Regions from separate parts of the Streptomyces sp. NPDC006733 genome, predicted to be linked through region 1. Evidence: riboswitches for the same ligand, from Rfam matches in the RefSeq annotation. Region 1 holds a riboswitch; each other region holds the start of a gene.

Region 1 (7,185 bases):
ACCGCGCGGTGCAGCAGGTCCGTGGGGCTGTCCGAGTCGAGCCGGGCGATCCCGGACCGGCCGAGGGTGGTCTCCATCGCCGCGTAGCAGGCGATCACGGCGGCGCGCGCGTCCTCGCCGTGCAGGGCCCGGCGGCCGGAGTCGACGGCGCCGGCGAGCGCGTTCCCGGCGGCGTCGGGGCTGCCGGGGATCAGCTGGAGGCCGGCTCCGGACCGGCCGGCCAGGTACCAGCGCAGCCAGCGGACGAGCGCGACGACGATCACGGCTGCGGCCAGCGCCGCTCCGACGAGGAGCAGCAGGTGGAACAGGTCGAAGGACGATCCGTCCGAGGGCTGTCCGGTGGCGTCCGACGGCGGTGCCGGCTGCTCGCTGACGGGCGGCCCGCTCGGCGTCGCGGTGGGGATCGGCTCGTTCCGCGGCTCGGCACCCGCCGGTTCGCTGCGGTGGCTGAGGAGCACGGCGACGGGCACCAGGACGAGGGCGGCGGTCAGCAGCGGCAGCGCCGCGTCCTTGAGGCGTTCGGCGGCCGGGTCGGGGCTGTCGATGTGCTGGACGGCCCGGCGGTAGCGCGCGGCGAGCAGCGCGCCGCCCACCACGCACGCGAGGGCCAGCAGCGCGAGGTAGCCGCCGTGGTACGAGAGCGGGCCCGAGCCGTCCGAGCCGTCGAACACCGATCGGCCGCCCCCTGCCCGCAGCGCACCGGCCGCGAGGACCAGACCGCCCACAGCGGCGGTGGCGAGCAGGAGGACCGGCCGACCGGTGATCCGGGCCAAGGGGTCAGGCGAGGCGCACTGCGCCGGCGAACGGCATCCAGCTCATCTTGCCGACCTCGACGACGCCGCCCGGGTGCGGGGCGTGCACGATCTCGCCGTTGCCCAGGTAGATGGCCACGTGGCTGATGCCGGAGTAGAAGAACACCAGGTCGCCGGGGCGCAGCGCGGACTGCGAGACGCGCTGGCCGTCGTTGATCTGGGTGTACGTGGTGCGGCTGATGCTGATGCCGGCCGAGCGGTACGCGGCCTGCGTGAGGCCCGAGCAGTCGTACGAGTTCGGGCCGGTGGCGCCGGAGACGTACGGCTTGCCGCGCTGGGCGAGGGCGAAGCTGATCGCCTGGGCGGCGCGGCCGCTGGCGGGGCCGTTGTACGTGTAGGACGCGCTGTTGCCGCTGCCGGACTGCTGGGTGTCGAGCTGCTTGACCTTCTTCTGCTCCTCGGCGGTGAGGCTGCTGAGCAGCTTCTGCGCGTCGGCGAGCTTGGCGGCGGCGTTCTTCTTCTCGGCCGCCAGCTTGGTCTGCGCGGCGGCGAGGTCGGCGACGCTGGCGGCGGCCTTGGTGCGCTCGGTCGTCGCGGCGGTCTGCTGGGTGCGGAACTCCTTGATGGCCTCTTCCTGCGTGGCCGACACACGGTCCACGAGGTGGGACTGCTCGAGGAACTTCTCCGGGTTGTCGGAGAGCAGCAGGGCGGTGGTCTGGTCGACGCCGCCTTCGCGGTACTGGGCGGCGGCGAACTGGCCCAGGGTCTCGCGGGCCTCGTTCAGCTTCTGCGTCTTCTTCGCGACCTCGGCCAGCAGCAGGTCGGCCTTCGCGCGCTGCTGGTCGGTCTTCTCCTTCGCCGCGTTCGCGTGCTCCGTGGCGACTTCGGCCTTCTCGCGAAGGTCGTCGATCTGCGCTTTGACCTCCGTGATGGAGGGCTTCGCGGGCGCGGCGCTCGCGGACTCGCTCAGCAGGGTCACGGTGGCCAGCGCCACCGTGGTCAGGCCCACCATGGCGCGGGGGCCGGTGGAGGCGAGTATTCGCGGGCGCGGTTTGCGGTGCGACGCCAAGGCAGACATTCCTTCCGTGGTCCGCTTACCGGGTTAGCTGACGGGTTCGGGCTGTGGAAGGCTGCCCTACGGTGCTGGCGTCCGTTGTGCGGACGTTCGCCCCGATTCACCCCAAGTCTTGCGTGTGGGTCCCCGGTTCCGGCCTCGCGGCCGCATTCAGCGGAGGCAGTTCGCCGTCGGCACTGCGCCGGCTTGGGAACGATCTGCCTAGCGGGTCACCGTAGCCAACTGGGGCCGTTGTTGGGAAGTTTCCTTCGGAAGGTGAGCGAAATCGCATCGTTACCTTACCTATTGTGACCGTCTTGTCCGGATCAAGACGGACGCGAGGCCCCATAGATGGGCATCTGGGTAATGGGTGCGATCTTGACAACCGTGCCGGTGTGCGGCGCGTGAATCATGTTGCCGTCGCCTATGTAGAGGCCGACGTGGCTGATGTCGTCGTAGAAGAAGATCAGGTCCCCGGGGCGCAGCTCCGACGTGGAGACGCGGTCGCCCGACTTCACCTGGTCCCAGGTGGTGCGCGGCAGGTCGATGCCGGCCGCCTTCCAGGCCGCCTGGGTGAGCCCCGAGCAGTCGAACGAGTTCGGGCCCGTGGCGCCCCACACGTACGGCTTGCCGATCTGCTGCTGGGCGAAGGCGATGGCCTTCTCCGCCTGGGACGAGCTGGTGCCCGTGCCGGACGATCCGCCGGTGCCGGTCCCCGTGTCGCCCCCGGGGTCCTTCGCCGCCTCCTTGGAGGCGGCCTCCCGCGCGGCCTTCTCCTTGGCGGCGATCTCGGCGGCGCGCCTGCGGTCGTCCTCCGCCTTCTTGGCCGCCGCCGCGGCCAGCCGGGCCTTCTCCTGGGCGGTCAGGGTGTTGAGGAGCCGCTGGGCCTCCGCCAGCTTCGCCTTGACGGTCTGCTTCTCCGTCTCCAGCTTCGTCCGTGACGTGTTCAGCGCTTCGAGGCCCTTCACCGCCTCACCGCGCTTCTGCGTCGTGGTGGCCTGCTCGACGCGGAACGTCTCGACGGCGTCCTTCTGGTTGCCCGTCATCCGCTTCATCTGATGCGTCTGGTCGAAGAACTCCTGCGGAGTGTCGGAGAGCAGGAAGGTGCTCGTCGAGTCGACGCCGCCGCTGCGGTACTGGGCGGCCGCGTACTGGCCCAGCACCCGCCGCGCGTCGTTCAGCGCCGCCGTCCGCTGCGCGACCTGGTTCAGCAGCGTCTCGACCTTGGAGCTCTGCAGGTCGGCCTGCTCCTTCGCGCCGTTGTAGCGCTCGGTGGCGACCTCCGCGTCATGGTTGAGCGCGTCGACCTTCGCCTGCACCTCCTCGATGGAGGGCGGCTGCGGCTGCGCGGGTGCCGCGCTCGCCGTCTCGCCGAGCAGGGTGACGGTGGCCAGGGCCGCCGCCGTCAGGCCGACGGCCGCACGGGGGCCGGCCGTGGTGAGCAGCCCTGCGCGGATGCCGGGGCGGGGTTTGCGGTGCGACGCCAAGGCAGAAGCCCTTCCGTGAACCGCTTACCGGGTTAGCTGTCGGGTTCGGGCTGTCGGAAGGTCGCCCTACGGTCCGTGCGGGACTTCCCTCGCGGGAGGCCCCGTGCGGGCCGATTCACCCCAGTGGTGCTGATGGGTCCCCGGCTGCGGCCTCGCGGCCGCACTCAGCGGAGACGGTCCGTGACGGCGTGTTGCCGAAGGGGAGGACGGACCGTCTGGTCCGGCACGGTAGCCAACACTCGTGTCCTGTGGGAAGACCGGTGTCCGATAGGCCCGAAACCATTTCGTGATGTGAGCACAGTGGGCGGGTACGACAGCGGAGAGTGAGCGCTCGCGGAGCGCTCCTGGCGGACTCCCGCAAGCTGAGTACGAGGTGTCAGTGGGGGCGCCTAGACTCGGGAGGCGATGAGCAGCCTCTTTGACGACAGCTTCCTGGCCGACCTCCAGGCCCCCGACCACGCGTCGGAATCCGTCCCGCCGCCCCCGGAGCACGGCTCCGCGCACGGGCCGGACGATGCGGCGGACGACCTCTTCGGGGGGCGCTTCAACGGACCCCCGCAAGGCGGCCGGGACGCGTACTACCGGGATGGGGCCGCCCGCCCGGCGGTCGACCCCGCCCAGCTCCTGGAGGGGCTGAACGAGCAGCAGCGCGCCGCCGTCGTGCACGCGGGCGGGCCGCTGCTCATCGTCGCGGGCGCCGGCTCGGGCAAGACGCGGGTGCTGACGCACCGCATCGCCCACCTGCTGGGCACCCGCGGGGCGCACCCGGGGGAGATCCTCGCGATCACCTTCACGAACAAGGCCGCGGGCGAGATGAAGGAGCGCGTCGGCGACCTCGTCGGCGCGCGCGCCAACGCGATGTGGGTGATGACCTTCCACAGCGCGTGCGTGCGGATCCTGCGCCGCGAGAGCAAGAAGCTCGGCTTCACCTCCAGCTTCTCGATCTACGACGCGGCCGACTCCAAGCGGCTCATGGCGCTCGTCTGCCGGGACCTGGACCTCGACCCGAAGCAGTTCCCGCCGAAGTCGTTCAGCGCGAAGGTCTCCAACCTCAAGAACGAGCTGATCGACGAGGAGGACTACGCCCGGCAGGCGGAGAACCCCTTCGAGAAGCACGTCGCCGAGGCGTACGCGCTCTACCAGGCGCGGCTGCGCGAGGCCAACGCCCTGGACTTCGACGACATCATCATGACCACGGTGCACCTGCTCCAGGCGTTCCCGGACGTCGCCGAGCACTACCGGCGCCGCTTCCGCCACGTCCTCGTGGACGAGTACCAGGACACCAACCACGCTCAGTACACCCTGGTGCGCGAGCTGGTCGGCACCGGCGACGACACCGCCGAGCTGTGCGTGGTGGGTGACGCGGACCAGAGCATCTACGCCTTCCGCGGCGCCACCATCCGCAACATCCTCCAGTTCGAGGAGGACTACCCGCAGGCGACGACGATCCTGCTGGAGCAGAACTACCGCTCCACCCAGACGATCCTCACGGCCGCCAACGCCGTCATCGAGCGCAACGCGGGCCGCCGAGCGAAGAACCTGTGGACGGACGCCGGCGACGGCCCCGTCATCACCGGCTACGTGGCCGACCACGAGCACGACGAGGCGCAGTACATCGCCGAGGAGATCGACCGGCTGACGGACGCGGGCGACTCCCGCCCCGGCGACGTCGCCGTCTTCTACCGGACCAACGCCCAGTCGCGTGTCTTCGAAGAGGTCTTCATCCGCGTCGGGCTGCCCTACAAGGTCGTCGGCGGGGTGCGGTTCTACGAGCGCAAGGAGGTCCGCGACATCCTCGCGTACCTGCGCGTCCTGTCGAACCCCGAGGACACCGTCCCGCTCCGCCGGATCCTGAACGTGCCCAAGCGCGGCATCGGCGACCGGGCCGAGGCGATGATCGACGCCCTGTCGCTGCGCGAGAAGATCTCCTTCTCGCAGGCGCTGCGCCGGGTCGACGAGGCCTACGGCATGGCCGCCCGCTCCTCCAACGCGGTCAAGAAGTTCAACGTGCTGCTGGAGGAGCTGCGCACCATCGTCGAGTCGGGCGCCGGTCCCGCGACCGTGCTCGAAGCGGTGATGGAGCGGACGGGCTACCTGGCGGAGCTCCAGGCGTCCACGGACCCGCAGGACGAGACGCGCATCGAGAACCTCCAGGAACTCGCCGCCGTCGCCCTGGAGTTCGAGCAGGAGCGGGCGGCGGCGGAGGACGCGGAGCCCGGCACCCTCTCGGAGTTCCTGGAGCGCGTCGCGCTGGTCGCCGACTCGGACCAGATCCCGGACGACGAGGAGGGGGGCGGCGTCATAACGCTGATGACGCTGCACACCGCCAAGGGCCTGGAGTTCCCGGTGGTCTTCCTGACCGGCATGGAGGACGGGGTCTTCCCGCACATGCGGGCCCTGGGGCAGGCCAAGGAGCTGGAGGAGGAGCGCCGGCTGGCGTACGTCGGCATCACGCGGGCGCGCGAGCGGCTGTACGTGACGCGGTCGACGATGCGCAGCGCATGGGGCCAGCCCTCGTACAACCCGGCCTCGCGCTTCCTGGAGGAGATCCCGCCCACGCTGATCGACTGGAAGCGGACCGGCCCGCCGGCCGGGCCGGGGGCGGCGATGTCCGCCGCGGCCTCGTCGCTGTCGTCCTCGCGGTCGAAGGCCGGCCCCAAGGGCTTCGCGACGCGGCGGGCGACCGACCGCCCGGTGATCGCGCTGACGGTGGGGGACCGGGTCACGCACGACCAGTTCGGCCTCGGCACGGTCGTCGGGGTCAGCGGCAGCGGATCCGAGGCGCAGGCGACGATCGACTTCGGCGAGGAGAAGCCGAAGCGGCTGCTGCTGCGGTACGCGCCGGTGCAGAAGCTCTGAGGGCGGTTCGTCGGGATTTTCGGCGGGCTGCTGATCGGGCTGGGACGGCTGCGGCCGTCCCAGCCTTGTGTTTTCCGGGTGGTAGCGGTCAGCGGGGGTCGAGGCCGTGGGCGCGCAGCCACGGCAGCGGGTCGATCGCGGTACCGCCGCCCGGCCGGACCTCGAAGTGCAGGTGCGGTCCCGTGGTGTTGCCGGTGTCGCCCGAGTACGCGATGACCTGGCCGGCCTTGACCTTGCCCGAGCGGATCTTGGTGCTGCTGAGGTGGCAGTACCAGGTCTCGGTGCCGTCGGCGGCGGTCACTATGGCCATGTTGCCGTAGGAGTTGTTCCACTGCGTGCGGATCGTGCCGTCGGTCACGGCCGACACCGGCGTTCCGGGGTCGACCGGGAAGTCGATGCCGGTGTGCAGGGCCATCCAGTTGACGCCGGACTGGCCGTAGTACGCGCTCAGTCCGCGCTGCGCCACCGGCAGCAGGAACTTCGGCCGCAGGGCCTCCTTGCGCGCCGCCGCGTCGGCCTTCGCCTTCTTCGCGGCGGCCTCGCGGTCCTTGAGGTCGATCCGCTCCTGCGTACGGCTGGCGCGGGTGGCGAAGTCGTCCGCGTCGGAGGTGACTCCGGCGAGCTGCGTGTCGAGCTTCGAGACGGGCGCGTTGGTGGCGGTCTTGGCGGCCGCCTCGGTCGAGGCCGAGGCGTGGGCGCCGGGTACGTCGGTGATGGCCGCGGCGGCGCAGGCCGCCACCCCCATGACGGCGACGGACGGCACCGCGATGGTCAGGAGCGCGGAGCGCTTCGCGGGCCGCTTGCGGCGGCAGCCGTTCCCGCCGCCGCGCGGGGCGGACGGGACCACCGGGGCGGGGGCGAGCTCGGCCTCGGGCGCGGGGTCGTACGCGTCATCGGACTCGTACTCGGCTGCGGAGTCGAGACCGTGCCCGTGCTCGGGCTCCGGTTCGTGCGCGGTCTCCGGCTCGTACGGGTACGCGGCGGCCGACCCGTTCGGGGCGTCGGTACCGTACGCGGTCCCGTAGGCGTTCTC
Region 2 (7,185 bases), on a different contig from region 1:
CTTCGCGCACCCCCTCTTCACGGCGATGACCGGCACCGGCTTCGCGATCGCCGCCATGACCCGGCCCGGCCGCCGCTGGCGCTGGCTCGCCCCGGTCGGCGGCTGGCTGCTCGCGATGCTCCTGCACGGCATCTGGAACAGCTCGGCGTCCCTCCCCCCGCTCGGCTTCCTGGCGATGTACGGCGCGATCATGATCCCGGTCTTCGCGCTCGTGGTGTGGCTCGCCGTCTGGTCGCGGTCGAAGGAGCTGCACACCATCCGCACGCAGCTGCCCGTCTACGCGATGGCCGGCTGGCTGACCCCGCCGGAGCCCGTCGTCCTGGCCTCGATGAAGGCCCGCAGCGTGGCGCGTGCCGCCGCCCGCCGGGCGCACGGCGACGCGGCCGGCCGCACCGTTCGCGAGTACATCGCCTTCGCGACCCATCTCGCGTTCCTCCGCGCCGCCGCCCGCCGCGGCACCGCCGGGCCGCACTTCGCGGCCCGCGAGCAGGAGCTGCTCCACCACCTGTGGCAGCGCAAGGACGTCGCCCAGCCCGCGCTGACCCACGCCGCCTGGGCCACCCGCCCCGCGCCCGCGGCACCGCCCGTCTGGGGCCAGTGGCAGCAGCACGGGCCGTACCCGCAACGCCCGTACGGCCAGCACTACGGGACGCAGCAACCGGTCCCGGCGCAGCAGCACCCCCACGCCCAACCCCAGACGCAGCCGTACGCCCAACCCCAACCGCAGACCCACACCCACACCCAAGCTCAGACCTACGCGCAGCCGTACGCCCAGCAGCAGCCGCCCTACGGCGGCCCGAACATCTGACCCACCCGGCGCTCCCCTGCGCCCGGTCCGCGCCCCACCCGCACTCTGGCCCGCGCCGGAACATCGCAGTAGCGTCCAACCATGTCCGAGCAGCGCGAACATGCCGCCGAGGCCGAGCGGCTCCTGCGGAAAGTCCTGGAGTACCCCGACGACCGCGAGGAGCTGCTCCTCGCCGCCGCCGCGCAGTGGATCCTGGCCGAGCTCCCGGCCGAGGCCCTGCCGCTCTACGACGAACTCCTCAACCCCGCCTCGGACCCTCCCTCGGACCCGCCCCCCGACCCCGTCTCGAACCCGGCCCTGGTCCAGGCGCTCAAGGTCTCCGCCCTGTGGGACACCGGCGCCGAGCAGGCGGCGCGCGAACTGGCCGTGATGGTCCGCGCGCAGGCGCCGGCGAGCCTGCCGCCGTGGCAGATCATCGGCGAGACGTTCGAGGTGCACGACGACCTGCCGGCCGCCGCCGCGTGGCTCGAGGACGCCACCGACCACTTCCTCTCCCCGGACGAGGTCACGTACGAGGCCCGCAGGATCCTCATCACCCGGCACCGCGTCCGCCGGCTCCTCGGCGAGGCCCACGACGACCGGGACCACCTCGCCGACTACGTCCACAGCGCCCCCGTCACGCTCGACGAGCTGCACGACCCCAAGCGCCTCTGGTCGCTGGGGTCCGACGACCCCGCCGAGGTCCGCCGCGAGATCGAACGCCTCCGCGCCGAACTGGCCGACCACCGGGCCGCCCTCTCCCGCCCCTACCCGCTGGCCGTCCTGTACTGGCCGGAGGCGGAACTCATCGCGCTGCTCACCCGGTACCCGGTCTTCGCCGCGGACTACGGCAGCTACCCCGAGCACCTGCGCAGCGTCGAACAGGCCCTGCACGCCCTCTCCGCCACCGGCGCCCCGCACCTCGGCGTCGTCACCGCCACCCTCCCCACGTACGAGGCCTACGCCCGCACCCAGTCCCTCCCGCCGGCCACCCCGTCCCTTCCCGCGGCCTACGCCACCTCCCTGGCCGCCCGCGGCCACGCCACCCCCTGGCCCCCACCGCGCACCGCCCCCTGCTGGTGCGGCGCCCCCACCCCCTACGGCGAACACTGCGGCAGACCGGGTTACCCGTAGGAAGGTGGAGTTCGTGGACTGCGTCCGTTTCCCAGCCCCGGGTAACGGACGGATGTCCTGCCCTTGCCTTGCAACCGCAGCGAGTTGAAGCCGACGCGCTAACGCGAACACTCATACGATATGGCTCATGCGGAACCCTGACTGGCAGTGGGACGAGCTCCTCCTCGCATGCGACCTGGTCGTCGACAACGGGTGGAAGGAGCTCCGCGAGAACGACCTGCGCGTCATGGACCTCTCCGATCTCCTCCAGGTCCTTCCCCTTCACCCCGCCGCGATCAGGGGAGAGCGGTTCAGGACCACCGGGAGCGTGAGCCGGAAGACAACCGATCTGGCCAGCGCCCATCCCTCCTACCCCGGGGTGCCCACGCGTGGCGGCAGACTCGACAAGGAGGTCATCGCAGCGTTCCTTGCACGCCCGGCGGAAATGCATGCTGCCGCCGAACGGCTGCGCGTCGCGGCTGTTGAAGGAACGTTGCTGCCCGTGGCTCCCGGCGGGGACGCCGACGACGAGAGTCCGGACGCGCCCGAAGGCCGCCTGCTGGCGCGACTGCACCGGGTGCGTGAGCGTGATCCGAGGCTGCGCAGGCGGAAGATCCAGAAGGTCCTTGATTCGGGCGGGGACCTGAGCTGCGAGGTGTGCTCCTTCAACTTCGCCAGGACGTACGGAACGCTGGGCGACGGATACGTCGAAGTGCACCACGTCGTTCCTCTCCACGCTTCGGGGGAGACGGTGACGTCGCTCGATGACCTCGCACTGCTGTGCTCGAACTGCCACCGCATGTGTCACCGCAGCGCCGGCGCAGGGGAGCCCTGGCGCACACCCGCGACTCTGCGGGATCTCGTCCAGCGCGAGGGCAGACCGGGCACCGCCTGACCCGGCGGCGGTAAGAGTGGGGTCAAGGGGGTGCCACGCCCCGGTGATCGGCGGGGGTGGGGCCACTACGATGCAACCGCGCGCCATATGCGGTGCGGGCAGGGCAGCGGAGGATGGGGGCGGTCGGTCGTGGGCTGGTATGTGTGGGCCATTGCGTGGGTCGTCCTGTCGGGCGGCGGCTGGTGGGGGAACCGGTTCCGGCACGCCATGCGCACGCGGCACGAGCGGAAGGTCGAACTGATCTCCGCCGAGGGCGAGAAGCAGCGGGCGCTGCAGGCGGCGAACCGGCCGCCGGAGGCGATCTGCGGCTGCACGCACCATCTGGCCAAGCACGACAAGCAGGGCAAGTGCCACGAGGTGGTGCAGGCGCCGACCGCGTGGGACGCGGAGAAGAAGCCCGTCTCGTACGAGGCCCGGCCGTGCAACTGCCAGCAGTACATCGGCCCGCGGCCGCTGGAGACGCTCTACGCCGAGGACATCGTCGACCTGTCGTAGCGGTCCCGGGCGGCACGGAACAGAACATGCCAACGGCCCTGGTGCGGGGGGTCACCGGGGCCGTCGGGTTTTGCGGGTGGTCCGTGGGGCGTCGTCCGTCAGATGTCGACGCCGTGGCCGCGCAGCCAGGACGTCGGGTCGATCGGGTCGCCCGCGCCCGGGCGGACCTCGATGTGCAGGTGCGGCCCGGTGACGTTGCCGGTGGCGCCGACGCGGCCGATGGTGTCGCCCGTGCCGACCTTGCCCGAGGTCCGCACCATGGTGGAGAGGTGGCAGTACCAGATCTCGGTGCCGTCATCGAGCGTCAGGATGACGCGGTAGCCGTACGAGCCCGCCCACGCCGCCGAGGTGATGGTGCCGCTGTGGATCGCGGCGACCGGCGTGCCGGTGGGGGCCGCGAAGTCCTGGCCGGTGTGGGTGTTGGCCCACAGGGAGCTGGACTGCCCGTAGCTCGCGGTGAGCGAGTACGAGGCGACCGGCTTGGTGTACGAGGCCGCGAGCACGGCGAGGCGTTCCGCCTCGGCCTTCGCCGCCGCGGCCTCCGCCGCCTGCTTCTTGGCGGCGGCCTCCGCCTTCGCCGCGGCCGCCGCGTCGCGCACCTTCTGCGCCGCGGCCTCCTTGGCGGCCGTCGCCGCCGCTTCGCCGGCGGCGGCGTCGCGCGCCGCGCGGTCCGCCGCGTCCCGCTCCTGGGCCACGTGGTCGAGGATGCGCAGGCGCAGCGTCTCGCCCGCGTCCGCCGACCAGGTGGGCGTGGTGGCGCCGGCCGGGGTGGCGGACGCCGCCGTCGCCGGCGCGGGGTCCGGGTCGGCCGACGGGGTGTCCGGCAGGTCGGGCAGGTCCGGGAGGGAGATCGGCACCGGCGACTTGTCGGCGGCCGCCGCCATACCGCCCGCGCCCATCGCGGCCACGGCCGCGACGCTCAGTACGGTCGAACCACGGGCGAGGGAACGCTGCTTGGGAAGCCGGTGCCTGTTCCGGTCCGGAGCGGCGGAGTCCGCGGAGGGGCTCCATTCGTCCCATTCCCCGGCTTCCGGAGCCTCGGGCGATGGGGCGTAGGCAGGGTGATTCGACGCCACGGGTGGCGCTCTCCTTTCCTTCCTTCTCGCCTACCGGGTTAGCTGACGGGTTCGGAGCAGGAAGGTCTCCTACGGGCCGCCTCATGACGAGGGCGGTCCGATTCACCCCAAGTAGTGGGTCCCCGGTTCCCGCGGACGGGATTCGGCAAGCGCACGGTGCCGCCTCTACGGCGGCAGTGACGACCGCGCTGCGTTATCGAACGGTAATTGAGCCAGGGGCCTTTTCCAAGCCGAAAGGGGTAGTTGGCGCAGGTGATTAAAGGGGTGGAATGGAAGTAATCGGGCGAAGGAGGATGATCGGAGTGATCCGACGGTGATGTGAGCGTGTGTCAGTTGTTATGCGGAGCGAGGTGACTCCGTCGCGGAACGTGACGAAGCCCCGGCCGGAGGGTTCCGGCCGGGGCTTCCGTACACGTCACTTCACCCACTTCACGTCACCTCACGCGAAGGGGATCAGCCCTGGAGGTTCCGGCGGCGGCGCAGGCCGAGGAAGGCCAGCGCCACGCCCAGCGCGACCAGGACACCCGCGCCCGCGGCGAGCGTGCCGTTGCTCCCGTTCGCACCGGTGCGGGCGAGGGAGCCCTTGGTGTTGACGGGCGGCGCGTCCGTGGTGGCCTGCGCCGCCGGACTCTTCGTCGTAGACGACGCCGACGGGGTCGGCGTGGCGGAGGTCGTCGCCGCCGGAAGGCCGGACGGCTTACCGGTCGGCGTGGTGGCCGGGGCCCCCGGCAGGACGGTGAGGTTCCGCCCGGCCGAGGCGATGACGCTGGTGTTGCCGCTGCTCAGAGCGGTCTTGGCGGTCAGGTTGAGGACCTTGGCCGTCGTGGGCTCCTGGCCCGTGGGCACCGCGAGCTTGAGCTTGTAGTGGTACGTCCGGTCCCCGGCGAGACCGGCCGGGATGTCGGGGAGCAGCCACGTGTTGACGTGGTCCGGGGCCGCGACGTCGACCCAGCGGCCGGAGATCCACACGAACAGGTCCAGCTTCTGGGCACTGCCCCCGAGCGCGGTGACCTCGGTGCGCAGGGACTTGTCGTAGTGGCCGCCGCCGTTCTGGTTGTCGACGTCGAGCGAGAAGATCGCCGGCTTCGCGGCCGACACCTGGGTGGCACCGCCGAACCGGTCCGTGATCGTGCCGATCCGGATCGCGGGGCTCGCCTGGAAGGTGACGGCGGGGATGCTGTGCGAGGGGTTGCTCTCGTAGCCGCCGGTGTCGAACGTCAGGGTGAGGTTGCCGTCGTTGGAGGGGAAGCTCTTGGCGAGCCCGACGGTGACCTTCCAGGTGTAGGTGGCCTTGGCCGGGATCGAGAAGCGGCTGAACTTCTCACCGTGCGGGCGCAGGGTCAGCACGACCGACGGCCCCTGGCTCCCCACCGCCACGTCGGTGGCGGGCGCCGTGACCGGCACGACCGCGACGTTCACCTGGGAGCTGTCGATCGGGCTCCCGCCGACGGGGATGCCGAGCACGTTCGCGCTGAACTCGACGGCCGTGTCGTTGCCGTTCGTCGCGCTGACGGTGTAGGACTCGGTCGCTCCGCCCCGGACGAGCGGGCCGGCGGGCGTCGGGGCGCTGAACGCGATGCTGAGCGGCTTGGCGGCCAGGGCGTCGGCGTACGCGGCGGCCGGCAGCAGCGCCGTACCGCAGACGGCGGCGACGACGGCGACCGAGGTGACGGCGGCGAGGCGTGGACGGCGCGACAGGGTGGTGGCAGACATGGTGATCCCCCCAGGGAACAGGAACGTGGTGGTGTGGAGCTGGATTTTGCGCCCCGCCCGGTGGTCCGTTCAGCGTTCCCGTTCGGTTCCTGCGGCTTGCGATAGGAGGATCTTCACACGCGGTCGATCCCCGCAGCATGCGGGAAGCGTCACCTCCGCGTAACAGCGGGAACCGGCCTCCCCAGCAGCGTCGTTCACCTTCCAGAACGCCTCCAGAACGCCTCCGGAACGCCTCCGGGACCACCCGGCGGCGCACTCTTCACCGGTCTGGACCACTGCCAATTCGCCTGGCCCTTGGCAGGGTTGGCGCGCGGGCCCCACCATGGGCAAGCCCCACCCGATGGTCATGCACCCACCCCACCATGACGTCCCAGGGAGCCTCCATGGACCGCACGCCCGGCAATCCCGGCACCTCCGGCAACCCCGGCAACCCCGGCACCTCCTCCCCCGCCGCCTCCCGGCGCGCCCTGCTCCGCGGCGGCCTCGCGCTGGGCGCCGTGGCGGCGGCCGGGCTCGCCAACTCGGTGCACGCCGACGCCGGGACCAGGGCCGCGGCCGGGGCGGTGGACTATCCGTCGGCCGTCTGGTCGCCCGCGAGCACCAGCAATTACACGGCGTCGAACCGCCCCACGAGCTATCCGGTCAACCTCGTGGTCATCCACGTCACGCAGGAGGACTACGCCGACACCATCCGGCTCTTCCAGGACCCGGCGCACGCGGCGAGCGCGCACTACGTCGTCAAGTCGTCGAACGGGGCGATCGGGCAGTGCGTCCGCGAGCGGGACATCGCCTGGCACGCCGGCAACTGGGGCTACAACACGCGCAGCATCGGCATCGAGCACGAGGGGTGGGTGGACCAGCCGGCGTACTTCACGACCGCGATGTACCACTCCTCCGCCGCACTGACGGCCGCCATCTGCGACAAGTACGGCATACCCAAGGACCGCGACCACATCATCGGCCATGTGCAGGTCCCCGGCACGGACCACACCGACCCCGGGCCCAACTGGGACTGGGTGCGCTACATCCGGCTCGTCAACGGGGTCTGACGGCGAGCGCACTTCGGCGAGCACCTCGGGAACACCTCGGGAGCCCTTCCGGAGCAC
Region 3 (7,185 bases), on a different contig from region 1:
GGCCGTCGTCTTGAGCGCCACCGGGTAGCCGAGCCGCCGGGCGGCGGCGAGCGCGGCGGTGATCCCGGGCGCGGGCAGCGCGGACCGCACGGTGATCCCGTACCGCCCCAGCAGCGTGGCGGTGGCCGCGTCGTCGAGGACGACGCCGTGCTCGCCCCCGCTCTCCCCCGCGTCCAGCAGCCGGGCCACGTCGGCGGCCGCCGCGCTCTCCTCGATGTCCGCGAACTGCGGGACCCGGCCGGGCGTCCCGGCGCCCTTCCGCCACAGCGCGTACTCGGCGGCCTCGGCCAGCGCGCGCACCGCGCGGTCGGCGGCGGGGTAGGCCGGGACCCGCGCCCGGTCCGGCCCCTCGCCGGGGGCGACCGGGGCGCCCAGCCGGTCGGCCATCGTCTCCAGCGCGAGGTGGGCGACGACGACGGGTTTGGCCGCGCCGGCCGCCGCCTCGCGCAGCGCGTGGGCGAGGGCGGGGTCGTCGCCGGACTCCGGGTCGGGGGCGTCCTCGCAGCCGACCCGCGGGATGGCGGTGACGAGCACCGCGTCGCTCGCGTCGTCCGCCAGCGCCGCGGCCAGCGCGGTGCGGAAGTCGTCGGGAGCGGCCGACGTGGTGAGGTCGATCGGCGCGACCGGCCGCAGGCCCGCGGTCAGGGCCGCGTCGTAGGCGAGCAGCCCGAGGGAGTCGGAGTTGCCGAGGATCGCCAGCCGGGTGCCGCCCGGGATGGGCTGCAACGAGAGCAGCAGGCCCACGTCGAGGAGTTCGGTGACGGTGTCGACGCGGATCACCCCGGCCTGCCGGAACAGCGCGGAGACCGTGCTGTCCGGGATCCGGGTCGGGGACACGGCGTGTCCCGCCGGGGTGGTGCCGGAGTGCAGGGCGCCCTTGACGACCACGACCGGCTTGCTCGCGGCGGTCCGCCGGGCGAGCCGGGTGAACTTGCGCGGGTTGCCGAAGGATTCGAGGTACATCAGGACGGCGTCGGTGTCCGGGTCGTTGTGCCAGTACTGCAGCAGGTCGTTGCCGGAGACGTCGGCCCGGTTGCCCGCCGAGACGAACGAGGAGAGGCCGGCGCCGCGCCGGTGCAGCCCGGACAGCAGCGCGATGCCGATCGCGCCGGACTGGGTGAACAGCCCGAGCCGTCCGGTGGCCGGCACCTCGGGCGAGAGCGAGGCGTTGAGGCGCACGGCCTCGGCGGTGTTGATGATGCCGAAGGCGTTGGGGCCGATGACCCGCATGCCGTACGAGCGGGCCTGGCGCACCAGTTCGCGCTGCCGCTCCCGGCCCTCGGGGCCGGCCTCGGCGTAGCCGGCGGTGACCACGACCAGCCCCTGCACGCCGTTCTCCCCGCAGGCCGCGACGGCGGCGGGCACGTTCGCGGCGGGCACCGCGACGATCGCCAGGTCGACGGGTTCGGGGATGCCGGCGAGGGTGCGGTGGGCGCGGACGCCGTCGAGGGTGCTCTCGCCCTCGGGGAACGAGCTGTTGACCGCGTGCACCCGGCCGGTGAAGCCGCCCGCGACCAGGTTGCGCAGCAGGGTGCGGCCGACGCCGCCGGGCCGCCGGCTCGCGCCGATCACGGCCACCGAGCGCGGGGTGAGCAGCCGCTGCACCGAGCGCGCCTCGGCCCGGTGCTCGCGGGCCCGCATGACCTGGACCGACGCCTCGGTGGGCTCCAGGTCGAGTTCGAGGTGGACGACGCCGTCGGTGAAGCTGCGCTGCTGGGTGTAGCCCGCGTCGGTGAAGACCTTGACCATCTTGCGGTTGGCGGGCAGCACTTCGGCGATGAAGCGCAGGATGCCGCGCTCACGGGCGACCGCCCCGATGTGCTCCAGGAGCGCCGAGGCCACCCCGCGGCCCTGGTGGGCGTCCTGGACGAGGAAGGCCACCTCGGCGCGGTACGCGTCGCCGCTGGCCGGGCGGCCGTCGGCGTCGATGCGGTCGTAGCGGACGGTGGCGATGAACTCGTCGCCGACGGTGGCGGCCAGGCCCACGCGGTCGTCGTAGTCGTGGTGGGTGAAGCGGTGCACGTCCCGGTCGGAGAGCCGGGGGTAGGGCGCGAAGAAGCGGTAGTACTTCGACTCGTCGGAGACCTGCTCGTAGAAGTCCACGAGCCGCTGGGCGTCGTCGGGGCCGATGGGCCGGATGTGGGCGATGCCGCCGTCGCGCAGGACGACGTCCGCTTCCCAGTGCACCGGATAGGGGCGGGAGGCCGGAGTCGTCATGGGGTCAGGGTAGCGACCTCGTGCGCCCGGCCGGCTCGATGCTGTCCGGGCGCGTCCGTCTGGCGTCGGCTCCCCGCAGCGGGCAGGCTGAGCTGCGTCGAGGTGTCTGAGCAGTCTTCTCCCCGTGCGAAACTGGTCTAGACAACAGGAACGACCTGAAGGGCTACACCATGGTTGAGCGCCGTGTCACCGTCGGCTGGGCCGAGGGCCTGCACGCCCGCCCCGCTTCACTCTTCGTCCGCGCGGTGACCGCCGCCGGCGTCCCGGTGACGATCGCGAAGGCGGACGGCAACGCCGTCAACGCCGCCTCGATGCTGGCCGTGCTCGGCCTGGGCGCGCAGGGCGGCGAGCCGGTCGTGCTCGCGTCGGAGGCCGAGGGCGCCGACGCCGCACTCGACCGGCTGGCCAAGCTGGTCTCCGAGGGTCTCGAGGAGCTCCCCGAGGCCGTCTGAACCCCTGGGCGCATGCCCGTGCGGGAATGGGCGGGGCCGCGTTGTCCGACGGGATAACGCGGCCCCGCCTTTTCCATTCCGCGCGCCGTTTCCGGGCGCGTTGAAGAGTACGTTTCCGGCTCCGTTTCCGAGCGCCGATAATTCTGCCCACTTGTATACGGCGCCATTGTTAATTCCTCCGGCGCGCCGCGTATACAGGATGTTTCGGAGTTCTCACCGCGACCGCGCGCTCCACATGTCCGGCGGAGATCCTGCGGGCCCGCTCCGCGTCGCCGCGGGCCACCGCGTCGACGATGGCGCCGTGCTCCTCCCAGGACTCGACGGCCCGGCCGGGCTCGCCCTCGCCGTACACCCAGGCGATCTTGTGCCGCAGCTGGGTGAGCAGGGCGGCCAGGGTGGCGCTGCCCGAGGCCTGGGCGAGCGTCTCGTGGAACCAGCCGTTCAGCGACGGCAGGTCCGACAGCTGGCCCTGCTGGGACCGCTCCTGGCCCAGCCGCACCAGCCCGCGCAACACCTTGAGGTGGGCGTCCGTGCGCCGCTGGGCGGCCCGCGCGGCCCCCAGCGGCTCCAGCAGCCCGCGGATCTCCAGCAGGTCGGCCGCCTCCTGCTCCGTCGGCTCCGCGACGGAGGCGCCCGCGTGCCGCCGGGTCCTGACGAACCCCTCGGACTCCAGCGTGCGCAGCGCCTCGCGCACCGGGACCCGGGAGACGCCGTAGCGCCTCGCCAGCAGCTCCTCGGTGAGCCGGCTGCCCGGCGGGTAGAAACCGCCGACGATGTCGTCACGGATCGCGGTGCACACGACCTGTGCGGAGATACGGCGCCCCGCGCCGTCCGTCCCGTTCACACCCGATTCCGCATCGCCGGTCTCCATTCATTTCCCCGTATTCTTCGGCGACTCTATTCCAGCACATCCGCGATTCCGACCGCAGTCCAGAATTCATGGATTATTTTTGGACAGCACGGCGGCACCGCGCCACGGCAGCACGAAGGCCCCGGCGGGGAGCCGGGGCCTTCGAGGGGGGACGGGAGTGCTGGGATCCGGGAGGGATCAGATGGCGACGCCGTGCGAGCGCAGGTACGCCTCGGGGTCGATGTCCGAGCCGTACTCGGCCGTGGTGCGGGCCTCGAAGTGCACGTGCGGTCCCGTGACGTTGCCGGTCGCGCCGGACAGGCCGATCTGCTCGCCGGTGGTGACGGTCTGGCCGACCGACACGCTGAGCGAGGACAGGTGGGCGCAGAGCGTGTAGATGCCGTCGCTGTGGCGGATCACGACGTTGTTGCCGTAGGCCGAGTCGAAGCCCGCGGTGACGACGGTGCCGGCGCCGACGGCGTGCACCGGGGTGCCGGTGGACGCGGTGAAGTCGACACCGGTGTGGTAGCCGGAGGACCACATGGAGCCGGCGACCTTGTACTCGGTGCCGATGCCGCTGTCGACGGGCAGCACGAAGGAGTTGAGCTTCCTGCGCTCCTCGTCACGGGCGGCGCGGGCCTGGGCCACGCGCTCGGCCTCGCGGTCCGCCTTGGCCTTCGCCTCGGCGGCGGCCTTCTTCGCGGCGGCGTCGGCCAGCCGCTTCGCCTCGTCCGCCTTGCGCTTGGCCTCGGCGGCCTTGCGCTTGGTCTCGTCGGCCGCCTTGTGCTGGGCGGCGGCCTGGGCGGCGAGGGAGTCGGCGAGGCTGTCCGAGGCGGTGACGGCGCGGGCGAACGCGATGTCCTCGATCGCCTGGGGAGCGACGTCGCCCGGCGTGGAGAGCGCGGTGGCGGCGGTGGCCCCGAAGGTGCCGGCCGCGGTCAGGACCGCGACGCCGGCCAGGGTGGTCCCGGTGCGCAGAGCGGCACGACGGGGACGGCGGTGCTTCCCGCTGGGCGCGGGCAGAACGTTGAACGCCATGGGTGCGGCGAGATCCTTTCCTTCCTTCTCGCCTACCGGGTTAGCTGACGGGTTCGGAGCAGGAAGGTCTCCTACGGGCTGCCCCGCACGGCGGGGTCGGCCCGATTCACCCCAGGGACGTGGGTCCCCGGCTCCCCAGGCTCGCGCCTGACGGGGACTCGGCGATCACTGCCCGGTTGCCGCAGGACGCGGCGGATGGTGACGGGCAGCAGGAGGACGCTAATCGGACCGCCCGGGTTACGCCAAACAGATCAGGTGATTTGTTGCGTTCGCCACAAGGACGGTTTGCGGGCCGATAAAGATCCAAAACGCCCGGAACCCCGGCGTCCCAAGGGGAGCGCCGGGGTTCCGCCGGCTGTCGCGGCCGGAGCCGGTCAGCCGGCCGCGATGACCTTCACCGGGCCGAGGCCCAGCTCCGTGACGGGCCCCTCGATCGCCGAGGCGTCGCCCACCAGGACGACGACCATGCGCTCCGGCGGGAAGGCGCTGACCACCGCGGCGGTCGCCTCCACGGTGCCGGTCCGCGCCAGGCGCGCGTACATCTGCGCCTGGAAGTCGTCCGGCAGGAACTGCTCGACCTGGTCGGCGAGCGTGCCGGCGACGGCCGCGGCCGTCTCGTAGCGCAGCGGGGCGACACCGACGAGGTTCTGCACGGCGACGTCGCGCTCGTCGTCGGTCAGCCCCTCGGCCGCCAGGGTGCGGATGACCTGCCAGGCGTCGGCCAGCGCGGGTCCGGTGACCTCGGTGGCCACCGAGCCGCTGATGGCGAGCAGCGAGGCGCCGGTGCCCTCCGGGGTGGACAGCAGCACCTGGCCGAAGGCCCGCACGCCGTACGTGTAGCCCTTCTCCTCGCGCAGCACCCGGTCCAGGCGGGAGGTCAGGGTGCCGCCCAGGCAGTACGTGCCGAGCACCTGCGCCGGCCAGACCGGGTCGTGCCGGTCGGAGCCGGTGCGGCCGATCAGCAGCTGCGTCTGCACCGCTCCCGGCCGGTCCACGATCACCACGCGCGCGGTGTCGTCGGAGGTGATCTGCGGCAGCGGGCGCGGCTGCGCGGTCGAGCCGGTCCATTCACCGAGCGTCTCGTCCAGCAGCGCGACCAGGTCGATGCCGGTCAGGTCGCCGACGACGACGGCCGTGGTGGTGGCGGGGCGCACGTGCGCCTCGTAGAACGCCCGGACGGCCGCCGCGTCGATCCGCGCCACCGTCTGCTCGGTGCCCTGGCGCGGGCGGGAGCAGCGCAGGTGCGCGGGGAACAGCTCGGCGGACAGCGCCATGGAGGCGCGGCGGGCCGGGTTGGCCAGCTCGTGCGGGATCTCGTCGAGGCGGTTGTTGACCAGCCGCTCGACGTCGCTGTCCGGGAACGCCGGGGCGCGCAGGGCGTCCGCCAGCAGCCCGAGGGCCTTGTCGAGGCGGGAGGCCGGGACCTCCAGGGAGACCCGGACGCCCGGGTGGTCGGCGTGCGCGTCCAGGGTGGCGCCGCAGCGCTCCAGCTCGGCGGCGAACTCCTCCGCGGTGAGCTTGTCGGTGCCCTCGGAGAAGGCGCGGGCCATGATCGTGGCCACGCCGTCCAGGCCCTCGGGCTCCGCGTCCAGCGGCGCCGACAGCAGCACCTCCACCGCGACGACCTTCTGGCCGGGGCGGTGGCTGGTGAGCACGGTCAGCCCGTTGCCGAGCGTGGAGCGGTCGGGGGCCGGGAAGGCCCACGGCTTGGGGGCGCCGGGCTGCGGCTGGGGGTGGAACGTCATGGTCGCGGCGACGTCGGTCACTGGTCCGCGCCTTCCTGCTCGGTCTCTTCGGCCGCCTCGTCGGGCGAGCCGGTGGGCTCGTAGACCAGGACGGCTCGGTTGTCGGGGCGCAGCCGGGCCGCGGCGACGGCCCGCACTTCCTCCGGAGTGATCTCCAGCACCCGCTGGACGGCGGTGAGCGCCAGCTGCGGGTCGCCGTAGAGCACCGCGAAGCGGCACAGCTCGTCGGCCCGGCCGCCCACGGTCGCGAGCCGGTCCAGCCACTCGCGCTCCAGCTGGGCCTGGGCCCGCTCCATCTCCTGCGGGGTGGGGCCCTCGGCGGCGAAGCGGGCCAGCTCCTCGTCGACGGCCGCCTCGATGTCGGTCAGCTCGGCGCCGCTGGACGCCTTGACGTCCAGCCAGCCCAGCGACGGGGCGCCGGCCAGCCGCAGCAGGCCGAAGCCGGCCGCCACGGCGCTGCGGTCGTGCCGCACCAGCCGGTTGTGCAGCCGGGACGACTCGCCGCCGCCGAGCACCGTCAGCGCCAGGTCGGCCGCGTCGGACTCCCGGGTGCCGTCGTGCGGCAGCCGGTACGCGGCCATCAGGGCGCGGGAGGGCACGTCCTCCTCGACGACCTCGCGCAGCTGCCCGCCCATCACGTCGGGCAGCGACCCGTCGCGGGGGGTGGGCTTGCCGTCGTGGCCGGGGATGGTGCCGAAGTACTTCTCGACCCACGCCAGCGTCTGCTCCGGGTCGATGTCGCCGACCACGGCCAGCACCGCGTTGTTCGGCGCGTAGTACGTGCGGAAGAAGGCCCGCGCGTCCTCCAGGGAGGCCGCGTCCAGGTCGGCCATCGAGCCGATCGGGGTGTGGTGGTACGGGTGGCCGTCCGGGTAGGCCAGCG
Region 4 (7,185 bases), on a different contig from region 1:
AGGGTTTTGAGGGCGTCACCGGCCTGGGGCCTGGGAAAATTGGGCCCCAGAGCCGGAACTTCATGTGAAGAGTTTCACAAACTTCGTTCTACGCGAGGCTCCAGGCGATCCCGTCGAGGATGTCGTGCTCGCTCACGACCACCTCCCGGGCCCCGGTGCGCTCCATGATCTGGAGCAGGACGAGGGCTCCCGCGCCGATGACGTCGACCCGGCCCGGGTGCATGACGGGGATGGCCGCGCGCTCGGCGTGGGTGGCCGCCAGGAGCCGGCCGGTGATCTCCCTGACCTGCTCCAGGGAGATCCGGGAGTGGTGGATCGCGGCCGAGTCGTACTCCGTCAGTCCCAGCGCGATGGCGGCGACCGTGGTGACGGAGCCGGCCAGGCCGACGAGGGTGCGGGCCTGCTCCAGCGGGACAAAGCCGGCCGCCTCGTCGAGGGCCGCGTTGATGTCGGCCTTGATGGCGGTGATCCGGCCCAGCGTCGGCGGGTCGACGACCGTGCCGTCGTCGGCGGTCAGGTGGCGCTCGGTCATCCGCACGCAGCCGATGTCCACGGAGCGGGCCGCGAGCACGGTGTCGTCGCCGACGACGAACTCGGTCGAGCCGCCGCCGATGTCCACCACCAGGAAGGGCTTCGCGAGGCCGTCGTGGCCGGTCAGCTCCTTCGTGGCGCCGGTGAAGGAGAACTCGGCCTCCTGGTCGCCGGTGATCACCTCGGGCTCGACGCCCAGGATGTCCACCACGCCCCGGACGAAGTCCGCGCGGTTCTCGGCGTCGCGCGAGGCGGACGTCGCGACGAAGCGCAGCTTCTCCGCGCCGAGTTCGGCGATCGCGGCGGCGTACTCGCGGCAGGCCGCGAAGGTCCGCTCCAGCGCCTCGGGCGCCAGCCGCCCGGTGCGGTCCACGCCCTGCCCGAGCCGGACGATCGTCATCCGCCGGTCCAGGTCCTTGAGCTCGCCCGTGACCGGGTCGGCGTCGGCGACCAGCAGGCGGATGGAGTTGGTGCCGCAGTCGATGGCCGCTACCCGGGTCACTTCGCTCCCCCGTCGGTCGTGGCGGCGTCGGCGGCGCGGCCGCCGCTGACGCAGGGGCCCTTGCGCCACCAGTCGGGCAGCATCGCGATCGCCTCGTCGCCCAGCGGGTTCACCCCGGGGCCGGCGGCGAGCGAGTGGCCGACCAGGACGTGCAGGCACTTCACCCGGTCGGGCATGCCGCCCGCGCTCGGGAAGCCCTCCAGCACCTCGATGGCGTCCCGGCGGGTGAGGTAGTCCTCGTGCGCCGCCCGGTAGGCGGCGGCCAGCTCCGGGTCCTCGGCGAGCCGGGCCGTCATCTCCTTCATGACGCCGTCGGCCTCCAGCGTCCCGATGGCGGACGCGGCGCGCGGGCAGGTCAGGTAGTACAGCGTCGGGAACGGCGTACCGTCCTCCAGCCGCGGCTGGGTCTCGACCACGTCCGGCTGCCCGCACGGGCAGCGGTGGGCGATGGCCCGCAGGCCGCGCGGCGGGCGGCCCAGCTGTTCCTTGAACGCGGCGATGTCGGCCTCGGTCGGCGTGGTGCGGGGGGTGGGAGCGGGGTGATCTGTCATGAGCCGTTCTCGGTCGTGGAAGGTCGGGCGGGTTCTCGGCGTCGGCTGCCGCAGCGTGCTGCCGGCGGGTGTCGGTCGGTGACGCCCGCTACCGCCGCGGGGTCCCGGCGGCGTCGGCGTGGTCGACGCTGTCCCAGAAATTGTCGTACCAGGGGCGGTGTGCGGCGGCCTCGTCGGAGGACCGGCGGGCACCGGAGTCGCCGTCGGCGCTCGGCGCCGGGTCCACCACCGTGTAGCCGGTCTCACCGGGCAGCAGGAAGTGCAGCCGCTGGCGGGCCTGGGTCCGCACGTACGCGTCGTCCTGCCAGCGGGCCTTCTCCTCGCGCAGCCGCTCGACGCGCTCCTTGGCCTGCTGGGCCTCCTTGCGCTGGTCGGCGATGTCCGAGCGCTGGGCGATGTACTGCCGCATCGGATAGGCGAGGGCGACGATGAGGGCGCAGAGCACGAGCGCCAGCAGCGCGGCCCGCCCGGTGAGCTTGCTGCGCCGCGGGGCGGGTCGCCTGGTCGCCGCGCGGTAGACGCGGGCCTGAGCCTCCTGGCCGATCGCCTTCAGCCGCGCCGCGGTGGCAAACCGGTCCGCCCCCACGCCGTCTCCCCTCGTCCACACGTACCTACGTCCCCGGCCACGGTACGGGACCGGGGACGGGGACGTAGGTCAGACGTGCGGGTGGTACCGCCGATCAGCCCTTGAAGCGGGGGAACGCGGAGCGGCCGGCGTAGACCGCCGCGTCGTCCAGGATCTCCTCGATGCGCAGGAGCTGGTTGTACTTGGCGACGCGCTCGGAGCGGGCCGGGGCGCCGGTCTTGATCTGGCCGCAGTTGGTGGCGACGGCGAGGTCGGCGATGGTGACGTCCTCGGTCTCACCGGAGCGGTGCGACATCATGCACTTGAAGCCGTTGCGCTGCGCCAGCTCGACCGCGTCCAGGGTCTCGGTGAGCGAGCCGATCTGGTTGACCTTGACGAGCAGCGCGTTGGCCGAGCCCTCGTCGATGCCGCGCTGCAGGCGCTCCGGGTTGGTGACGAAGAGGTCGTCGCCGACGATCTGGACCTTGTCGCCGAGCTTGGCGGTGAGGGCCTTCCAGCCCTCCCAGTCCTCCTCGTTCAGCGGGTCCTCGATGGAGACCAGCGGGTACGCGGCGACCAGCTCGGCGTAGTAGTCCGACAGCTCGCCGGCGGAGATCTTCTTGCCCTCGAAGTCGTACGTGCCGTCCTCGTTGTGGAACTCGGAGGCGGCGACGTCGAGCGCGAGCGCGATGTCCTGGCCGGGCTGGTAGCCGGCCTTCTTGATGGCCTCGACGATGAGGTCGAGGGCCTCGCGGTTGGAGTCGAGGTTCGGCGCGAAGCCGCCCTCGTCGCCCAGGCCGGTGGAGAGCCCGCGCTCCTTCAGCACGCCCTTGAGCGTGTGGTAGACCTCGGCGCCCCAGCGCAGGGCCTCGGAGAAGGACTCGGCACCGATCGGCGCGATCATGAACTCCTGGATGTCCACGTTCGAGTCGGCGTGCGACCCGCCGTTCAGGATGTTCATCATCGGGACCGGCAGCACGTGCGCGTTCGGGCCGCCGAGGTAGCGGAAGAGCGGCAGGTCCGAGGCCTCGGAGGCGGCGTGCGCGACGGCGAGCGAGACGCCGAGGATGGCGTTGGCGCCGAGCGAGGACTTGTCCGGGGTGGCGTCCAGGTCGAACATCGCCTGGTCGATCAGCCGCTGCTCGGTGGCGTCGTAGCCGACCAGCTCCGGGCCGATCTGCTCGATGACGGCGAGAACGGCCTTCTCGACGCCCTTGCCCATGTAGCGGCTCTTGTCACCGTCGCGAAGCTCCAGGGCCTCGAAGGCTCCGGTCGAGGCACCGGACGGCACGGCCGCGCGGCCGGTGCTGCCGTCGTCGAGGCCGACCTCGACCTCGACGGTGGGGTTGCCTCGTGAGTCGAGGATTTCCCGGGCTACGACGACGTCGATGGACGGCACGAGTGTCTCCTTCAGGCTGTGTACAGCTGATGCGTGTCTCTCTGCGCTTTGCGACACGAGCCTAACCGCCCGGGGAGGGTGGACCCGTCGATCGGCCGACCCGCGAGACGAAAAGGGGCCCAAAGGCTGACAACAGGTGACCAACGTCGTCTTACGTCCACACGGCGTTCGCCCGCCGTCCGCGTGGCTAAAGCCGAAACCCCGGCCCGGCACGCTCGGGGGGAGTGCGTGCCTGGCCGGGGAGTTTTCGGGGATCAGCCGAGCGGAGGTGCTCAGCCGAGGTGCAGCTGCTGGCCCGGGTAGATCAGGTCGGCGTCGCTGACGATGGACTTGTTCAGCTCGAACAGCTTCTCCCAGCCACCGGCCACGTGCTGCGCCTGGGCGATCTCGGAGAGGCTGTCACCGGCGACGACCTTGTACTCGCCGTCACCCTTCTGGACCGGGGCGGCCTTCTTGGTCTCGACCTTCTCGGCCTTCTTGGTCTCGACCGGCTTGGCGGCCGGCTTGCTCTTCTTCACCGGGGTGCGCTTCTCGGTGCCGCGGCTGGCGGTGTCCGAGGAGTCACGCGACGAGGAGTCCGAGGTGGAGCTCTTCGAGGAGGACGAGGAACCCGAGGTGTCGACCTGGGCGGACTCGCCACCGGCGGTCAGGTTGCCGGCGCCGGCGCAGGCCCAGGCACCGGGACCCTGCATGGCGAGAAGCTTCTCGGCCACGGCGATCTGCTGGCCCTTGGTGGCGAGGTCGGCGCGGGAGGCGTACGCGGTACCGCCCGCGGCTTCCCAGCTGGACTGCGAGAACTGCAGGCCGCCGTAGTAGCCGTTGCCGGTGTTGATGGACCAGTTGCCGCCGGACTCGCACTGGGCGACAGCGTCCCAGGTGGCGACCGAGGCGGCGGAGGCGCCCGTGGCACCCATCAGGGGAACGGCGATCGCGGCGGTGGTGACGCCGGCGAGCGCGGCGATGCGGGTGAACTTGGACGCGCGGCGGTGCTTAGCCATGGTGTTTCATCCTCACCGACGCCTACGAGGTCAGCTGTCGGGTTCGGGCGTGAGTTGCCCGGCTGCGCGGTTCACACCGCGCTGCTCCACCCCAAGCCGGTCCGTCCCCCACGAGTTCGGGTCCGGGCCGGCGGAAGACCTTGGGTCCCCCGCTCCTGCCTACGGCGCTTTCGCGTCGACTGTTCCCGTCGGTCGGCGGCAGGACTCGGCGATCCTGACCGGCGGGGCCCGCTGTGGCGAGCAGTACGACGTTAAGCACACGATCCCGGCGAGGACAAACATCCCCGGGGTGGGCGACATGTCCCCCATCCGACTGAGCGGGCGCACAGATTCGCAGGTCGGAAGGGAGAAATGCGACGCAGTGCAACCGGGCCGTCACAGCCGCCACGGAGACCCTTGTCACAGGATCCGGGGGTGCCGGGATCGTCTCCAGCGGTCCGCCGAGGGTCTCAGTAGCTCAAGTCGAGGTGCTGGCCCGGGAGAATAAGGTCCGGATTGTCCCCAACAATCCGGTCATTGGCCCCATACAGCGCCTTCCATCCACCCTGCAGATGGTGGTCGGCGGCGATGTCGCACAGGTTGTCGCCGGGCAGCACGACGTAGTCGCCGTCGCCCGCCACGTCGCCCTGGCCGGTGTTCTGGGCGCCGTTCGCGTCCCCTGTGCCGGTGGAGCCCGCGAGGCGGTCCGCGTCGCGCGAGGCACGGTCGGTGGCCGTCCCGTCGGCGGTGTCCGGCGAGCCGGGCTTGGCGTGCCGGCCCTGGCTCCGGCCCGGGGTGGTGTCCGCGAGGTCCGAGATGACGGCGGGAGCCTTGGGGGTGGTGGTCGGCGTGGCGGCGGTCGAGCCGCCCGAAGGATCGGTCGCCGGACCGGTCGCCGGGTCGTCCGTCACCGGGGTGCCGGTGGGCGTCGACGGGGTCGTCGGCGCCGTGCCCACCGGCGGCGTCGTGGTCACCGGGGGCGTGGTGGGCGTGGCGGGGGTCGTGGGCACCCCGGGAGCCGTCGGCGCCGTCGGCTTCGTGGCGGGCGTCGTCGGCGTCGTCACGGGGACCGACGGCAGGATCGAGCCCGGGTCGACCGCCGGCGGCGCTCCGCCGGAGACGAGCCCGGCGGGCTCGGCGCAGCCGGGCCAGGCCTCCGGGCCGAGTTCGGCGAGCAGCGTCTCGGCGACCGTTATCTGCTGCGAGCGGCTGGCGAGGTCCGGGCGCTCGGCGTAGACCTTGCCGCCGTACTGCTCCCAGGTGTCCGCGGTGATCGCCAGTCCGCCGTAGAAACCGTTGCCGGGGTTGGCGCTCCACAGGCCGTTGCTCTCGCAGGCCGCCACCTTGTCCCAGACCTTGACATCGGCCGCCTGCGCGGCACCCGCACCGAGCAGCGGCAGGGCGATCCCCGCTCCGGTCACCGCGACCACCACGACGGCGGTCGAGGCCTGGCGCGGTCGGCGATGTCTGCCGTTCCCGGACTTCAGCATGCGGTCACCCACTCCAAAAAAGATCGACTACGGTCCCGCGTCAGCTGCGGCAACCCTGCGATGACCGCAGAACGTAGCGGTGTTGACCATCGCATCACAAGTCGGTGTAGCGATCATCACGCTCAGGTCACGGTCGATTCCGTCCCGTACCTCGCGCACCGGACATTTTTGACGCTCCATCAGGGTTTAGCGGGCGGAAGTGCGGCTTCCGGGGTGAACGCGACCGGCAGCGTCCGCAGTCCGCGCATGATGAGACCACCGCGCCACCGCAGGTCATCGGGGTCCGCCGCCATCCGCAGGTCCGGCAGCCGGGTCAGCAGCGTCGCCAGCGCGGACTGCGCCTCCAGGCGGGCCAGCGGGGCGCCCAGGCAGTAGTGGATGCCGTGCCCGTAGCCGATGTGCTGGTTGTCGCGGCGCGCCAGGTCCAACGTGTCGGGCCCGTCGAACCGGTCGGGATCTCGGTCGGCCGCGGCCAGCACGACGAGCACCGGCTCGCCCTCCCCGATCAGCTGCCCGCCGATCGTCAGCGACTGCGTCGCGAACCGCCAGGTCGCCAGCTCCACCGGCCCGTCGTAGCGCAGCAGTTCCTCCACGGCGGTCTCCAGCAGCCCGGTCTCGCCGCGGGCGATCGACGCCTGGAGCAGGGCGCGCTGTTCGGGATGGCGCAGCAGCGTGTGGACGCCGTTGCCGATGAGGTTGACGGTGGTCTCGAACCCGGCGAAGAGCAGGATGAAGGCCATCGCCGCGGCCTCGTTCTCCGACAGGTGCTCACCGTGGTCGCTGGCCCGGATCAGCCCGGAGATCAGGTCGTCGCCGAGGTCCGCGCGCTTGCGGTGGATCAGCTCCAGCAGGTAGGCGCGCATCTTCTTCACCGACCGGGCGACGCCGCCGCGCGGGCCGCCGCCGTGGCGGATCATCATCCCCGCCCAGTCGCGGAAGTCGTCCTGGTCCTCGGGCGGGACGCCCAGCAGGTCGCAGATGGCGTAGATGGGGAGTGGGAAGGCGAACTCGTGGATGAGGTCCGCCTCCGACTTCACCGCGCCCGTTCCGTCCCGCTGGAGGCCGTCGATGAGCCGGTCGGTCAGTTCCTGCACGCGCGGCGCGAACTCCGCGATCCGGCGCGGGGTGAACGCCTTGGAGACGAGCCGGCGCAGCCGGGTGTGGTCCGGC

The links. A riboswitch is a leader RNA that binds a small molecule or an ion and turns the genes downstream of it on or off. The one in region 1 is predicted to bind cyclic di-AMP.
Positions count from the first base shown of each region.
Region 2: linked by a shared signal. The riboswitch ahead of ABZ721_RS00055 (M23 family metallopeptidase) and the one ahead of ABZ721_RS16470 (NlpC/P60 family protein) in region 1 are both predicted to bind cyclic di-AMP.
Region 3: linked by a shared signal. The riboswitch ahead of ABZ721_RS24190 (M23 family metallopeptidase) and the one ahead of ABZ721_RS16470 (NlpC/P60 family protein) in region 1 are both predicted to bind cyclic di-AMP.
Region 4: linked by a shared signal. The riboswitch ahead of ABZ721_RS01880 (transglycosylase family protein) and the one ahead of ABZ721_RS16470 (NlpC/P60 family protein) in region 1 are both predicted to bind cyclic di-AMP.

Region 1 covers NZ_JBEYJD010000016.1:93,824-101,008, reverse strand. The annotation lists gene ABZ721_RS16475 (DUF4129 domain-containing protein) at 1-773, opposite strand, end outside; gene ABZ721_RS16470 (NlpC/P60 family protein) at 778-1,830, opposite strand; cyclic di-AMP (ydaO/yuaA leader) riboswitch at 1,828-1,993, opposite strand; gene ABZ721_RS16465 (C40 family peptidase) at 2,133-3,293, opposite strand; cyclic di-AMP (ydaO/yuaA leader) riboswitch at 3,299-3,473, opposite strand; gene pcrA (DNA helicase PcrA) at 3,699-6,152, shown strand; gene ABZ721_RS16455 (peptidoglycan DD-metalloendopeptidase family protein) at 6,241-7,185, opposite strand, start outside.
Region 2 covers NZ_JBEYJD010000001.1:10,554-17,738, reverse strand. The annotation lists gene ABZ721_RS00075 (PrsW family glutamic-type intramembrane protease) at 1-808, shown strand, start outside; gene ABZ721_RS00070 (hypothetical protein) at 890-1,921, shown strand; gene ABZ721_RS00065 (HNH endonuclease) at 2,049-2,795, shown strand; gene ABZ721_RS00060 (hypothetical protein) at 2,883-3,290, shown strand; gene ABZ721_RS00055 (M23 family metallopeptidase) at 3,389-4,189, opposite strand; cyclic di-AMP (ydaO/yuaA leader) riboswitch at 4,379-4,524, opposite strand; gene ABZ721_RS00050 (LPXTG cell wall anchor domain-containing protein) at 4,820-6,079, opposite strand; gene ABZ721_RS00045 (N-acetylmuramoyl-L-alanine amidase) at 6,463-7,128, shown strand.
Region 3 covers NZ_JBEYJD010000028.1:19,452-26,636, forward strand. The annotation lists gene ABZ721_RS24175 (GNAT family N-acetyltransferase) at 1-2,217, opposite strand, end outside; gene ABZ721_RS24180 (HPr family phosphocarrier protein) at 2,388-2,669, shown strand; gene ABZ721_RS24185 (GntR family transcriptional regulator) at 2,839-3,540, opposite strand; gene ABZ721_RS24190 (M23 family metallopeptidase) at 3,718-4,557, opposite strand; cyclic di-AMP (ydaO/yuaA leader) riboswitch at 4,573-4,731, opposite strand; gene ABZ721_RS24195 (pitrilysin family protein) at 4,932-6,323, opposite strand; gene ABZ721_RS24200 (pitrilysin family protein) at 6,320-7,185, opposite strand, start outside.
Region 4 covers NZ_JBEYJD010000001.1:416,842-424,026, reverse strand. The annotation lists gene ABZ721_RS01900 (Ppx/GppA phosphatase family protein) at 89-1,033, opposite strand; gene ABZ721_RS01895 (DUF501 domain-containing protein) at 1,030-1,584, opposite strand; gene ABZ721_RS01890 (septum formation initiator family protein) at 1,673-2,170, opposite strand; gene eno (phosphopyruvate hydratase) at 2,265-3,548, opposite strand; gene ABZ721_RS01880 (transglycosylase family protein) at 3,821-4,546, opposite strand; cyclic di-AMP (ydaO/yuaA leader) riboswitch at 4,551-4,723, opposite strand; gene ABZ721_RS01875 (transglycosylase family protein) at 4,996-6,015, opposite strand; gene ABZ721_RS01870 (cytochrome P450) at 6,195-7,185, opposite strand, start outside.